2 regions of the Nocardia sp. NPDC004340 genome follow, and region 2 is predicted to be linked to the other one. Evidence: riboswitches for the same ligand, from Rfam matches in the RefSeq annotation. Region 2 holds a riboswitch; the other holds the start of a gene.
The links. A riboswitch is a leader RNA that binds a small molecule or an ion and turns the genes downstream of it on or off. The one in region 2 is predicted to bind S-adenosylmethionine.

Region 1 (7,411 bases), on a different contig from region 2:
GCGCCATCGCGCTCGCCGGCCTGCTGCTGGGCATGGGCGCCCTGCACTTCCTCATGCCCAAGCCCTTCGACACCCTGATCCCGCCCCAGCTGCCGGGCGAACCCCGCACCTACACCCACGTTTCGGGCGCGGCCGAGCTCACCGCGGGCGCCCTGCTCGCGATCCCGCGCACCCGCGGCCTGGGCGCGCGGCTCGCCGCCCTGCTCTTCGTCGCGGTCTTCCCCGGCAACCTGTACATGGCCTACGACTGGCTGAGCAGCGACCGCGCCCTGCCGCTGAAAGCCGGTGCCCTGCTCCGCCTCCCGCTGCAGATTCCGCTGGTGCTCACCGCGCGACGGGTGTACCGCGCCGCGCGGTGATCGGCCTCAGTCGGTGGTCAGGAACTCGTCGAAGGACGGGTCCGGCAGTTTGAGCTGGGCGTGGATATCACCGCCCAACCCGAAATGCCCTATCGCGCCGCCGTAGTTCTGCTGATAGCTCTGCCAGAGCACAACCACGCTGATGATGCGGTTCGCCCCCGGCAGCGCCGGATCCGGAAACGGATTGGGCAGCACCGCCCGGTAGCTCGCGGTGCCGTGTTCGTCGGTGACGAACACATTGGGCACACCCAGCGGCCCGGGCCGGGTGGGCGCGTCCGGGTCCAAGTCCTTGGCGCGCAGGGACATCACCGTGTACAGCGAATCCGGGACGAGCCCGGTGAACTCGAACCGGAACTCCGCTTGCCGCGCATCGTCCAGGTCGACGGTCACGTCCAGGGCGCCGCGTGCCCGCAGCCAGTCCCCCAGTGTCACCGGGCCGGTCAGCTTGCGTCCGTCCTCGGGCCGGAAGTCCGGGATGGGCGTCTCGTGGAACGGGTAGCTCGGCCGCGTCACGCTCGCGGCCTCGGGGAGCTGATCGGGCGCGAAGACCACCGGATAGTTGTTGGCGGGCAGCGGAAGCGGCAGCGTGTGCAGGACCCCCGCCGCGTCTTCCTCCGGCAACTCGTCGGGCAGTTCCCGCACGATCGTGTACGCCGCCAGCTCGCCGAAGGCGGGCACGGGCGTGTCGGCCGCGACGATGGCCCGCCCCCAGCGCCGGGTGACGGTGCCGCCGGGCCCAGGGACGGTCAGGTATCCCACGACGATGAAATCGCCGTCGGCGTCGAGCACTTCGCTCGGCGGGTACAACGGCCCCTGGGTGGTCGGGGTGAGTTCGTAGCGCTTGGTCACCATACGGAGAGCACTTCCTGGTCGGAGAGAAGGCGGCCCGGGTCGTCGACGGACGCGCCGACCCGGTCGGACAGGTGGATCCAGCCGGTGCCGTGGACGGCGAGCACCGCGTCGTCACCGCGATAGCCGGGGTGCGCGACGGCCCGCAGGAACGGCAGGTCGCTGGCGTGATCGCCGTAGCCGTAACTGTGCTCCCGCGCGATCCCGTGTTCACGCAGGAACTCGGTGACTGCCGCGGCCTTGGCCCCGCCGATCATGGGCCGCCACACCTCGCCGGTGAGCACGCCGTGCTCGTCGGCGACGGGCACGGTGGTGATGACGTGGTCGGCTCCGACCGCCGCCGCTACCGGTTCCACGGCCGCGCCGAACGAGCCCGACAGCAGCACCGTGGCGTGCCCGGAATCGCGGTGTGCGCGCAGCCTTTCCACGGTGTCGGTGTAGTAGACGGTATCGCTCGCGGCGAATTCCGCGAACCAGCGCTGCCCGGCCGCGTCCAGTGCCGTGGCCTCGACGCCGCGATAGGCCCGGTAGTAGTGCCGATTCACCTCCTCCCGCGGTGTGCCCGCCGCGGCCCGTTGCTGGATCTCCCTGGTCAGTCGCGCGTATTCGCCGCCGTCGTCCCCGTTCTCGGCCAGCCAGAACCGCAGGAACGCGAACATGCTCTTGACGGTGATCAGCGTTTCGTCGACGTCGAAGAACGCCGCGCCCGCGCTCATGCCACCTCGTCGAGGTAGGCCGCGATCGCCTTGGCCGCCTTGTGCCGTTCGATCTGCGAGATGCGTTCGTTGGGCAGGGCGGCGTAGCCGATCCGGGTGGTGGCGACGGCGCGGCCGAGCTGACGCACCTCCACCTCGATGCTGAATTCCAGCTTCCCCGGATCATCGATGGACACCGGGGTCAGCGTCGCGTGCAGGGTGGCGGGCAGCGGGAACAGGAAGGACTTGAACTCCAATTCGATGCTGTTCCACACGATGTAGAAGTGCTGTTCGGGCCAGCGGCGGCCGTACTCCAGCTCGAACGCGCCGAGGAACAGCTGGCGCACCGCCTCCACGATCACGATCCCCTGCACATGCTCGCCGGTCTGATGGTCGAGCAGTAGTTCGTTGTCGCCGTGGATCCGCAAATCCGCCCGGAACACGGTCTCCGATTCCCGGACCAGCCCGGCCAGCAGCACATTCGAGTGCTGATACTTGTGCACCTGATGGCGCGGGGCCGGTTCGGCGACCGCCCCGGCCACCCGTAAGCCCGCCGGGGCGTGCACGATCGCCACATGCTCGACGTAGTCGAGATCGTGGCGGGTGACCCCCTGCCCGAGCCGTACGGTCAACGGCTCCTCCGCCGTCCGCCAGCGGCCCGCGCGCAGCGCGGCCACCAGACCGGACACGGTGAAGGCACGATCGTCCGCGGCGATCCCGCGGAACCGGTCGGCCACCAGCAACACCTCGCCGACGGTCGCCTCCGCCACGGTCGCGGACGCCGAATCGAGCTGAGCTACAGACATTTTCCCTCCGAGAACAAGACGCTTATGGCGACGCTCGCCGCCATCCGGTCGTCACCCGGAGCACCCCACCGCCCGGAGGGTTGCCGCCCAGCGAGCCGGGGCTTCGCGCTGGAACTCATGACCGTGAGCGAAACAGTATGGGGGGCAGATACTTTCGAGAATCATTTCAACCACGCCGATCGAAACCCGGCCGTGGCGGCAAGCGCGGCGCCGATCGCCGCGAGCGCCGCGACGGCCAGGGCGACCGCCGAATAGCCGTGCCGGGCCACGAGATTGGCCAGCTGCGGGCCCGCGCTCGCGCCGACGAACAGGGCGAAGGTGTACAGCGCGGTGGCCGCGCCGCGGGCCGCACCCGCGCGGGCCGTGATCGTCTGGACGGCGGCGGGGGCGGCCACCGCGATGGCGGCGACGAACACGAACAACCAGACCGCCACCCAGACCCCGCCGAGCGGCACCGCGGTCACAGCCACGGCGAGCGCGGCGGCTCCCAGCGCGGCGACCAGCCGGGTGGCCGGGGCGATGCCGCCGAGCCGTCCGGCCAGCAGTGGAATCGCCACCATGGCGGGAATCGCGCTGGCCCGCAGGGCGAGCAGCGCGCCATTGCCGGAGCCCACACCCTCGGGCGGGGCCAGCTGGATTCCGGTGTAGATGCCCACGAAGGAGCCGAGGATCGCCAGGCAGCTCAGATACAAGAGCAGGAGGCGGGATTGCCGCAGGAGATCCGCGAACGGCGCGAACACCGACCGCAGCGGCGTAACGCCGGTTCCTGGATCACCTTCGTCCGCAAGGGAATCCGCCGACCGGACCGGCGGTTGCAGCACCACCCACAGCACGACCGCCGAGACCGCGAACGCGATGGCCCCGGCCACGAAGATCGCGTGCCAGCCCAGCGCGTTCCCGATGAGCTGAGCCAGCACCTGCGCCACCACCCCCGCCCCGAGGAACGAGCTCGTCAGGCAGGTGAGCGCGAAGATCCTGCGCTCCGGCGCGATCCGCTCCGACAGATAGGCGAACGCCGCAGGGGCGAAGAACGACGCCGTGAGCCCCTGCAGGATTCGCGCCGACAGCCCGGCCACCAGACCCGATGCGGCCGCCACCAGCAGGGTGCTCACCACAGTGGCCGCCAGCCCGCCGACGATCACCGGCCGTCTCCCCCACCGGTCCGACAGCGGCCCGGTCACCAGGAAGCCCGCCCCGTAGGCCAGCCCGAAGGCCGTGGTCGTCCAGGTTGCCGCGGATTTGGAGGTATCCCAGTCCGCCGCCAGCCGATTCAGCACCGGCAGGACCACGTACAACTGCCCGACCACGAGGATCCCGACCGCGCACACCGCGCCCACGGTGCGCCCGACCGGCGCCCACGCCTCGGTCTCCGCGGGCGCGCTCATGACCACACGACCCGGACGCGGGCAGGGAGAAACAACGAGGTGGTCATCGAATTCCTTTCGTGGGCAACGGAGTCCACGTCTATCAATCCGAGACCACCGGGCACGACGGTTACGTGCGCGCTGATCCGAAGCCGCCGGACGGCTCAGGCCAGGATGAAACTCAACTGCGGTACGAAGTTGCCGCCCACGCGGATCCACGTGTAGCCGAGCCAGACGCCGGGGGTGACTTGGCGGATCTCGTCGTACACGAACGGGGTCGGGGACGGGGCGTAGTCGAGGATCCAGGTGGGCTCGCCGTCGACGACGGACGGCCCGGTATAGACAGTGGCGGGCCAGGCTTCCAGACCCGCGGGGGTCAGGCGGTTCTGCAGGTAGCCGCCGGTGGGACCGGTGTAGAAGTCCTTGCCGATCCAGACCAACGGTGGCCAGGGCTGCGTCTGGAGGGGGGCGGCGACCCAGCCGTCCTTCGCGCCGACCGGGACGTCACCGGGCGGGGCGTCCCGATAGATCGCGTCCAGCTGCTCGAGGGCACATCTGAACCGGAGTGAGTCCACAGTTGCTGATGTGTTGTCGGAGTACAGAACACAGCCGTTTCCACGGTCCGCGTCGGCGTGCGCGGAGACCGGGACAATCAGCGCCAGTACCCCGAATCCGACTGGGGCGAGGCTTCTTATGAGGACATTTCGGAAGATCTCACGGTATGCGCTCATGGCTGTCTCCACCGGTATGGTTTCGGACCCAGCGATGATCTTAGTTCGCTACAAAATAGCCGGTCAGCACCGTCGCCGAACCGAGATCAGATCGACGCGCACTTAACAGGAAATTGACAGGTTTCCGCTGGAAATGTCTCGAGCTTCGTGTCGATGTAATGGAGCATGAGCTCGATTCAGGCCCGCACCCCGCGCGCACGGTGGTCGTGGATCGCGACCGGAGGCCTCGTCGCCGTGGTCGCCTTGTCGGCGCTGGGCGCGCCCGCCGCCTTCGCGACCTCGCACGACCAGGCCGGGCCGGGCCGGACGCCGGAGGCCACCGCGCCCGCGGCGGTGGCCGTGCAGCATCCCATCTCGGTGACCGCCATCGCCCAGCAGATGCAGACCGCCATCCAGGCGGCCTCGCCGGGCACCACGGTCGGGATCGACGTGGTGGACACCACGACCGGGACGGCGATCGCCAGTCTCAATGCCGACCAGCAGTTCTACACCGCGTCGGTGGTCAAGCTCCTGATCGCGCTCGACACCCTGGGAAGCCAAGGCGCGCAGCCGGATCCGGATACCACCGCGAAAGTCACCCAGATGCTCTCGGCCAGTGACGACGACATCGCCGATCAGCTCTGGGAGATCGGCGGCAACGACGCAATCATCGATCGGATGGTCGCGGCGATCGGGCTGACCGCCACCACCGCGCCCGAGGACACCGCACAGTGGGGCGAAACCCTCACCACCCCACGCGATGTCGTGGCGATCTTCCACTACATCACCGCCACCGCCCCGGCCGCGACCCGCGATCTGATCCTGGGCGCGCTGCGCGACACCGCCCGGACCGCCGCCGACGGCACCGATCAGTTCTTCGGCATCCCCGACGCGCTCACCGGCAAGACCTGGGCGGTCAAACAGGGCTGGATGGACCTGAATTCGTCGACCACCCTCGACACCACGGGCCTGGTCGGCACGTCGCCGGATCAGCCCTACCGGTACGCGATCGTGGTGCTCTCGACCCAGCCGGCGGGCACCAGCTGGCCGGTGGCGGGCGCGGCGCTGACCGCCGGGGTGACGCTCCTCCACGCGGCGCTGAAGTAGGCCGAGCCCGTCACCTTCGACAACGCGGCCATCGGCCGGGCGCGCGGTACGCTCGCCGGGTTCATTCGATGTTGAAGGAGAGTTCGTGGGTAAGAAGAGCCGTCTCGCTTCGGGTTTCGCACTGGTTGCCGCCGCTGCCGCCACGATGGGCGCGACCGCCGGAGTAGCCGCCGCGGAGCGCGCGCTCACCGGACAGGAGCAGGTGTTCGTCACCTACCTGGAGGAGCACGGGGACGTGCTGGTCGATCTGGACCAGAAGCTCGCGGCCGTCGATCTGGGCAAGGCGTACTGCTCGGCGCTGGCCGCCGGGGTGCCCCGGGACCAGCTGTCGACGCGCCTGCCGGGTGGCGCAGGCGAGGACGCCGAGGCCGCGCTGGTGCTGGAGGCGGCCACGGCCCCGGGCAGCCTCTGCGGCTGACCCGTTGACGTGATGCCTGCGGGCGCAACCGGAAACGGTTGCGCCCGCAGTTTTCTTCGCGCCCACCCGTTCTAACTGATTGCGTAAGTTGTTAATTGCGTACCTTGCGGAATCCTTCAGCAATCCACATACCGCCGGGCCCGTACGGGCGTAGCGTCACCGCTCGCGAGAAACCGTCACGGCTAGGAGAGGAAAATCCATGGCGGACTTGGAAGTTGCCCTGAAGGACATGATGATGCTGGACGGCGCCATCGGCGCCGCCGTCGTCGACTACGGCAGCGGCATGCCCCTGGGCATGCTCGGCGGCTCGAAATCCCTGGATCTCGAGGTGGCGTCGGCCGGCAATACCGAAGTGGTGCGGGCCAAACTGCGCACCATCGAGCAACTCGGCCTCAATGAGGAGATCGAGGACCTGCTCATCACCCTGAACAACCAGTACCACCTGGTGCGCCCCCTGCGCGGCCGCCGATCCCGCGGCCTGTTCCTGTACGTGGCCATCGACCGCGCCCGCGGCAACCTGGCCCTGGCCCGGCACCGCCTGCGCGACATCGAGGAAAACCTCGAGGTCTGAGCCGAGGGCGCTGTCGCCTGCCGGGGACGGTGGCGTCAGCGCCGGGTCAGGCGCTCCATGGCGTCGTCGGGCATGCCGAAGGGGAGGTCGGTTTCGGTCTGCAAGGCCTCGGCGCGGGGCAGGTCGCGGGAATTGGCGTAGAGGGACTTGTAGATTCGGTTCGAGCCCGCGGAGTTGGCGGCGATCTGGGCGGCCAGGCGGGCGACGAATTCGTCGAGGCCGACATCGGAGACGCAGTGATTCACCAGGCCGATGTCGGCGGCCTCGACGCCGCTGATGCGGCGGGCGGTGAAGCTGAGTTCCTTGGCGCGGGCCATGCCGACACGCTCGGGGAGCCGGACCGACATGCCCCAGACCGGGGCCAGGCCCCACTGGCTGTGGGTGTCACCGAACTGCGCGGTGTCACCGGCGACGAGGAAGTCGCAGGCCAGGGCGAGCTCGAGGCCGCCGGTGAAGCAGTGGCCGCGGATCTTGCCGATCACCGGGACCGGGAACTCCTCGAGCATCGTGACGGTCTTGGCCTCGTCGTAGC
Region 2 (7,411 bases):
GCGCCCGTGCCGAAGGTCAGGTGGGCGGCGGCCCAGGTGGCGGACTGTTCGGCCGCCTCGGAGTGTTCCAGCGGGTGCAGGGCATTGCCCACGGCGAACAGCACGCCCCCGGCGATCAGCGCGCCCGCGCGCAGCCGGAGGTCGGGATCAGTCGCGGTGGGCACTTTCGTCATCGTCATGGTCGTACTGTCGGCCGGGGCAATGCACCGCGACTTGCCGCCGACTTGCGGCCGAAACGACGCGTGCCCGCCGCGAGACTCGCGGCGGGCACGGTGCGGAATCACCGGCGGTGGCTCACACGCCCACGTGCACGGCGTGCTCGTCACCCTCGAGCAGGTTCTGCGGCTTGTCCCGGACCATGAACGCCGCGATCGGAACGCACAGCGCGAAGAAGATCGCGCCGATCAGGAACGCCACGTTGTAGGAGTGGATCGAGGCCCGCTCCATCACGTGGTCGACGGTCACGTTGTTGCGCACGTACCGCTCGGCCACCTGGACCGAGATGGTGGTCAGCAGCGCGGTGCCGATGGAACCACCCACCTGCTGGGCGGCGTTCAGCAGCGCGCTGGCCACGCCCGAATCCTCGGCGTCGACCTGGTGCAGCGCGGTGGTCTGCATGGACACGAACAGCGCACCCATGCCCAGGGCGATCAGGATCATGGCGGGCAGCAGGGCGGTCGCGTAGCTGTCGCCGTACTCCAGCCGCGACAGCCACACCAGGCCCGCCGCGCCCAGCACCGAGCCCGCCAGCATGAGCGGCCGCGGCCCGATCTTCGGTAGCACCGCCGAGGCGATACCCGCCGACACCACGATGCCCGCCGGGAACGGCAGGAACGCCACACCCGTCTTCAGCGCCGAGTAGTGCTCCACGATCTGCAGGTAGAAGCTCAGGTTCAGGAACATGGCGAACATGGCGATCGGCACCAGCAGCGCGATCAGATACGACCCGCCGCGGTTGATCTCACCCGGAATACGCAGCGGCAGGAGCGGATTCGCGGTCCGGGCCTCGATGGCCACGAACGCCGCCAGCAGCGCCACACCCACCACGAACAGGGCCAGCGTGGTGGAGGCGGTCCAGCCGTCGGAGGCCGCGCGGCTGAAGCCGTACACGATGGAGATCAGGCCGAGGGTGACGGTGACCGCGCCGGGCAGGTCGTAGCCGCCGGTGCGGGGTGCGGGCACATCCTTGACCACGAAGGCGAACGCGCCGGCCAGGGCGAGCAGCGCGACCGGGGTGTTCACCAGCAGCGACCAGCGCCAGTTCGCGTACTCGACGAGAGCGCCACCGGCGATCAGGCCGAGCGCGGCGCCCGCCGCCGACACACCGGCGAACACGCCGAAGGCCCGGGCCCGTTCCTTGGCCTCGGTGAAGGTCACCGACACCAGCGACAACGCCGCCGGGGCCAGCAGCGCGCCGAACGCGCCCTGCAGCGCGCGGCCCGCGAAGAGTTCGGCCTGGTTCTGGGCGAGACCGGCCAGCGCGGAGGCCGCGGCGAAGCCGATCAGGCCGACCATGAGGATCCGGCGGCGGCCCAGGTAGTCGGCGAGGCGGCCGCCGAGCAGCAGCAGACCGCCGAAGATCAGGGTGTACGCGGTGAAGATCCACTGCTTGTCACCGTCGCTGATGTGCAGATCCTGCTGCGCGAACGGCATGGCGATGGTGACGATCGTTGCGTCCAGGACCACCATCAGCTGTGCCATGGCGATTACGCCGAGCGCCCACCAACGCCTGGAATCTTGTGCGGGACTTGCTTTTTCGTCTGTACCGAGAGCGTCCGTCGCTACGGTCATGAGCCTCTCCTCTGGAGTTCGAAGGCAGCTCCACCATAGTGACCCCCACCGACAATTGGCGTCAAGGGAAAAATGTCGCAGCGCGACAGTTGTCATACTGGGACAGGAAAACGCAGGAAGGACCTACGATGGAGGGATGTCGGAGTTGTCAAGTCACATCGGTGTGATCTCGCGTCACCGCCCCGGCCTGCGTGAACGCAAGAAGCAGCAGACCAGGACCCGGATCATCGACGTCGCCCTGCGGTTGTGCGGCGAACAGGGCTTCGACGCCACCACCGTCGAGCAGATCGCCGACGCCGCCGACGTCTCCCCGCGCACCGTGAACCGGTACTTCGACAGCAAGGAGGCGATCGTCATCGCCCCCATCGAGGGCTGGGGACAGGCCCTCGCCGATCAGCTGCGCGCCCAGCCCGTCACCGGCGACGAGATGGAAGCGCTGCTCGGCGCGTTCCTCGCGGTCGTGGAGCAGATCATCGACTCCGACGCGCCCGTGCCGTTCCGCTGGTTCCAGCAGATGCAGCGCATCACCCGCGACAGCGTCGCCGTGCGCGCGCTCAGCATGGAATCGGCCGACACCAAGACCCGGGCCATGTCCGAGGTGCTGGCCGAACGCCTGGGACTGCCCGAGGACCACCTGACCGTGCGGCTCATCGCCACCACCTGGCACGGCATCGTGCGGGTCGGCATGGAATGCGAGTTCGAGGACAGCGACGAGTTCCCGGACTGCACCACCGTCACCACCGCCCGCATGCTCGCCGACAGCGTCCAGGCGGCATTCGACGAATTCCGGCGGGTCTGTTGTGGTGCGACAACGCTATTTCCCCCCGTAAACGGGGGAAATACCACCGAGAATGCGACAAACCCCACTGCGTAGATCGGGCCGGACGGCCGCTAGAATCCCGCATTAGGTCAAGAGCATCAGCGTTAAGGCCCCGGCTTGCTGATCGGCAACCCTCCAGCTGCGGTGGGGTGCTCCGGGTGCAGACCGGGCGTTCGAGGGCCGAACGCAAGCGCAACTAGGAGGTCTACCGAAATGTGTTGTTGTCGAAGCCCATTCGCTTCTCGATAACGTCAAACTTCCGCCATTCGGCGACCTTGTTTTTGGAGCAGAACACATGAGTGACTCGACCGCGCCCGCGGCCGTCCCCGCTGACGGCACCCTGGATCCGGCCAACTGGTCCTTCGAGACCAAGCAGATTCACGCCGGCCAGGCTCCCGATTCCGCCACCGGAGCCCGCGCCCTGCCCATCTACCAGACCACGTCCTACGCGTTCCGCGACACCGACCACGCCGCCGCGCTGTTCGGACTCGCCGAGCCGGGCAATATCTACACCCGCATCATGAACCCCACCCAGGACGCGGTGGAACAGCGCATCGCCGCCCTCGAGGGTGGTGTTGCCGCGCTGCTGCTGGCCTCCGGACAGGCCGCGGAGACCTACGCGATCCTGAATCTCGCCGAGGCCGGGGACCACATCGTGGCCAGCCCGCACCTGTACGGCGGCACCTACAACCTGCTGCACTACTCGCTGCCCAAGCTGGGCATCCAGGTCAGCTTCGTCGAGGACCCGGACGACCTCGAGCAGTGGCGTGCGGCGGTGCGACCCAACACCAAGGCGTTCTACGGCGAGACCGTCGCCAACCCGAGCAGCTCGGTCCTCGACATTCCGGGCATCGCCGAGGTCGCGCACGCCGCCGGGGTGCCGCTCATCGTGGACAACACCGTCGCCACCCCGTACCTGATCCAGCCGCTGGCGCTGGGCGCGGACATCGTGGTGCACTCGGCCACCAAGTACCTGGGCGGACACGGTTCCGCGGTCGCGGGCGTGATCGTCGACGGCGGCTCCTTCGACTGGACGGTGAAGAACGAGGCGGGCGAGTCCCGCTTCCCCGGCTTCACCACCCCCGACCCGAGCTACCACGGCGCGGTCTTCGCCGACCTCGGCGCTCCGGCCTACGCGCTCAAGGCCCGCGTGCAGCTGCTGCGCGACCTGGGCGCGGCGGTGTCGCCGTTCAACGCGTTCCTCATCGCGCAGGGTCTCGAGACGCTGAGCCTGCGCATCGAGCGGCACGTGGCCAACGCGCAGGCGGTGGCCGAGTTCCTCGCCGGGCAGCCCGGTGTCGAGAAGGTCTACTACGCCGGACTTCCCAGTTCGCCGTGGTTCGAGCGGGGCAAACAGCTGGCACCGAAGGGCGTGGGCGCCATCGTGTCCTTCGAGCTGGCCGGCGGAGTCGACGCGGGCAAGAAGTTCGTGGAGGCGCTGGTGCTCCATAGCCATGTCGCTAACATCGGGGATGTGCGCTCGCTCGTCATCCACCCGGCATCCACCACGCATTCCCAGCTGACCCCGGCCGAGCAGCTGGCCTCCGGCGTCACGCCTGGTCTGGTGCGGTTGGCCGTGGGCATCGAGGGCATCGGCGACATCCTGGCGGATCTGCGCGCCGGACTGACGGCGGCGGCAAGTTGACCGTGAACATCGAATCGCGAACGTCCCGGCACGCGGCGGAGCTGTTGCTGCCGCCGCCCGACGGGACGCTCGGGAGCATCGCCATCGGCGATGTGGAACTCGAGAACGGGGCCGTGATCCCCGACGCCACGCTGGCCGTCCAGCGGTGGGGCGAACTATCGGCGAACGCGGACAACGTGGTGCTCGTGGAGCACGCGCTGACCGGCGACTCGCACGTGGTCGGCCCCGCCGACGTGCACCACAACCAGGCCGGCTGGTGGGACGGCATCGTCGGCCCCGGCGCGCCCGTGGACACCCGCGAATGGTGTGTCATCGCGACCAATGTGCTCGGCGGCTGCAAGGGCAGTACCGGCCCGGCCTCGCTGGCCCCGGACGGGAAGCCGTGGGGCACCCGGTTTCCCGCGCTGTCCATCCGCGACCAGGTGACCGCCGAGGCCAAGCTCTTCGACCTGCTCGGCATCGACCGCCTGGCCGCCGTGATCGGCGGCTCCATGGGCGGCATGCGGGTGCTGGAGTGGATGATCGGCCGGCCCGAACGGGTCGGCGCGGCCCTGGTGCTGGCGGTCGGCGCGCGCGCCACCGCCGACCAGATCGGCACCCAGACCACCCAGATCGCCGCCATCAAGGCCGATCCGGACTGGCAGGGCGGCGACTACCACGGCACCGGGCGCGCGCCCATGACCGGCATGGGCATCGCCCGCCGCATCGCGCACCTGACCTACCGCACCGAGGGCGAGCTCGACCACCGCTTCGAGAACCACGGCCAGGGCGACGAGGATCCGCGCGCGGGCGGCCGCTACGCGGTGCAGAGCTACCTGGAGTACCAGGCGGACAAGCTGATCGCGCGTTTCGATCCGGCCACCTATGTGCTGCTCACCGAGGCCATGAACCGCTACGACGTAGGTCGCGGCCGCGGCGGCGTCGCGGCGGCGCTGGCCTCGACGCCGGTGCCGTGCGTGATCGGCGGGGTGGACTCGGACCGGCTCTACCCGCTGCGCACCCAGCAGGAGCTGGCCGATCTGCTGCCCGGTTCCAAGGGGCTCGAGGTCATCCACTCCAAGGACGGGCACGACGGGTTCCTGACCGAGACCGAGGCGGTCGGCAAACTCATGCTGGAGACCATGGAACTGGCCCGCGCCCAGCGCGTGTCGGGTCACTGAGCCGACGCTGCCCGAACGGCGGCGCCACCGCTGCCATCGCGCCGGTGTCGCCGCTGCCCGAATAGGGTGTCGCCGCTGCCCGAATGCCGTATGTCCGCTGCCCGGCCGCTGCCACAGCCGACGGCACGTTACGCGACGTATCGGGCCTGTTTCCAGTGAATTGTCCTGACGCGCTTTCGGTTTCGCGCGCATGACGCCTCCGTAACCGGTGTTCCGGAATACGTGTGCAGCGGGCATATCAGCCGTAATGTATTCGGCATGACCGCCGCATTCGATGACATGGATCTCCGCGATCTCGTCGATCTGCTCTCCGAGGACGAGCAGCGTGAACTCCGCCCGGCCATACTCCGTGTCCTGCACAGACTCCCGGACCAGGAAGTGCTGCGACGCGAACTCGGCCGCCGCATAACCTCGTTCTAGCTATCCCCCAGCGCCGCCGGTTCGCACCGGCGGCAGAACAACTCGCTCATCTTTTCCAGCGCCGCGACTCCGGTCGCGGCCCCGGCCCCGCGCCCCGCGAGGCCCAACGGCTCCGCTACGTGACGCCGAGACTGCTGATGGTCGCCGCCAGCACGATGATCGCGACACCCAGCACGGTCAGCCAGACCACATCGAAACCCTTGCTGCGCACCGCGAGCAGACCCACCCGATCGGTGGGCAGCATCAGCCGCAGCGCCGCCGCGAGCAGCGTCGCGCCGCCGAAGAAGAATGTTCCGCGCCGCCAGCGATCCCAGGCCAGGAAGACCACGGCCACCACCAGCACCGCGCCCACCAGCAGCATGGGCAGATTCTCGCGGGCGAACTCCCCCGCACGACTGCTGCGACTCTGGGGTGCGGCATGGGCTGGACTCACCGCACGAGCTTAACCGCCGCTCTGCAATGCTGGATCCCGTGTTCCATCTCGTGTTCTTCGAACCCCGCATCCCGCCCAATACCGGCAACGCCATCCGACTGGCCGCCGGCACCGGCTGCGCACTGCACCTGATCGAACCGCTCGGCTTCGACCTATCCGAGCCGAAGCTACGCCGGGCCGGGTTGGACTACCACGACCTGGCCGTCGTCACCGTGCACGAGAGTCTCGCCGCCGCCTGGGAGGCCATCGCCCCCGAACGGGTCTTCGCCTTCACCGCCGCCGCGACCACCCGCAACACCGAGATCACCTACCGCGACGGCGATGTCCTGCTCTTCGGCCCCGAACCCACCGGCCTCCCCGAGGAGGTGCTCGCCGATCCGCGCGTCACCGACCAGCTCCGCATCCCCATGCTTCCCGGCCGCCGCTCCATGAACCTCTCCAACGCCGCCGCGGTCGCGGTGTACGAGGCCTGGCGGCAGATGGGATTCCCGGGCGCGGTCTGACTAGTCGTCGACCTCGAAGCGTTTGAAGCGGGAGGTCGCGCCACCGGTGAGGCGGACCGCGGACTTGGGGACGCCGAAGTGGGCGGCCAGCAGTTCGATGGCGGCCTTGTTCGCCTTGCCCTCCACCGCCGGGGCGCGGACGTACAGCTGCAGCGCGCCGTCGTCGAGGATCTCGACGAGCGGCCCCTTCTTGCTGCCGGGTTTGATGGTCGCCCGGACCACTGTCACGCCGCTCTCCTTCCCTGCTCCCGGGGCGATTCTCCCGCAGTGCCGCGGATGCCGTGGTGGCGGGAGGCGAACGCGACCGACCAGCTGTCGAATCCGGGCGCGGTTCAGCGGAAGTCGCGGGAGCGGCCCTCGATGCGCAGGTCCATGCGTTGCAGATGGTCGGCGACGATGGTGACCGCGCCCTCCGCGTTCTGCACCCGTCCGCGAATGAGCAGGGCGGGGGCGGTGGTGGCCAGGCGGCGGTAGCGGGCCCACAGGCCGACCGAGCAGACCACGTTCACCATGCCGGTCTCGTCCTCCAGATTGAGGAAGGTGACGCCGCCCGCGGTGGCCGGGCGCTGCCGGTGGGTGACCGCGCCGCCGACCAGCACCCGGGTTCCGTCGCGGATGTCGAGGAGCCGGTCGGCGGGG

Region 1: another riboswitch for S-adenosylmethionine. It lies ahead of ACWEOI_RS20615 (AfsA-related hotdog domain-containing protein); the one in region 2 lies ahead of ACWEOI_RS00415 (bifunctional o-acetylhomoserine/o-acetylserine sulfhydrylase).

The regions. Positions count from the first base shown of each region.
Region 1 covers NZ_JBSGDW010000004.1:855,580-862,990, forward strand. Annotated here, with positions in the region: gene ACWEOI_RS20600 (DoxX family protein) at 33-359, shown strand; gene ACWEOI_RS20605 (hypothetical protein) at 366-1,211, opposite strand; gene ACWEOI_RS20610 (HAD family hydrolase) at 1,205-1,924, opposite strand; gene ACWEOI_RS20615 (AfsA-related hotdog domain-containing protein) at 1,921-2,709, opposite strand; SAM riboswitch class IV at 2,723-2,832, opposite strand; gene ACWEOI_RS20620 (MFS transporter) at 2,871-4,094, opposite strand; gene ACWEOI_RS20625 (hypothetical protein) at 4,238-4,648, opposite strand; gene ACWEOI_RS20630 (hypothetical protein) at 4,970-5,890, shown strand; gene ACWEOI_RS20635 (DUF732 domain-containing protein) at 5,976-6,308, shown strand; gene ACWEOI_RS20640 (hypothetical protein) at 6,508-6,879, shown strand; gene ACWEOI_RS20645 (enoyl-CoA hydratase-related protein) at 6,915-7,411, opposite strand, start outside.
Region 2 covers NZ_JBSGDW010000001.1:84,248-91,658, forward strand. Annotated here, with positions in the region: gene ACWEOI_RS00400 (hypothetical protein) at 1-179, opposite strand, end outside; gene ACWEOI_RS00405 (MFS transporter) at 295-1,701, opposite strand; gene ACWEOI_RS00410 (TetR/AcrR family transcriptional regulator) at 1,928-2,665, shown strand; SAM riboswitch class IV at 2,699-2,810, shown strand; gene ACWEOI_RS00415 (bifunctional o-acetylhomoserine/o-acetylserine sulfhydrylase) at 2,907-4,256, shown strand; gene metX (homoserine O-acetyltransferase MetX) at 4,253-5,416, shown strand; gene ACWEOI_RS00425 (hypothetical protein) at 5,675-5,836, shown strand; gene ACWEOI_RS00430 (DUF3017 domain-containing protein) at 5,952-6,197, opposite strand; gene ACWEOI_RS00435 (tRNA (cytidine(34)-2'-O)-methyltransferase) at 6,296-6,772, shown strand; gene ACWEOI_RS00440 (DUF167 domain-containing protein) at 6,773-7,000, opposite strand; gene ACWEOI_RS00445 (error-prone DNA polymerase) at 7,105-7,411, opposite strand, start outside.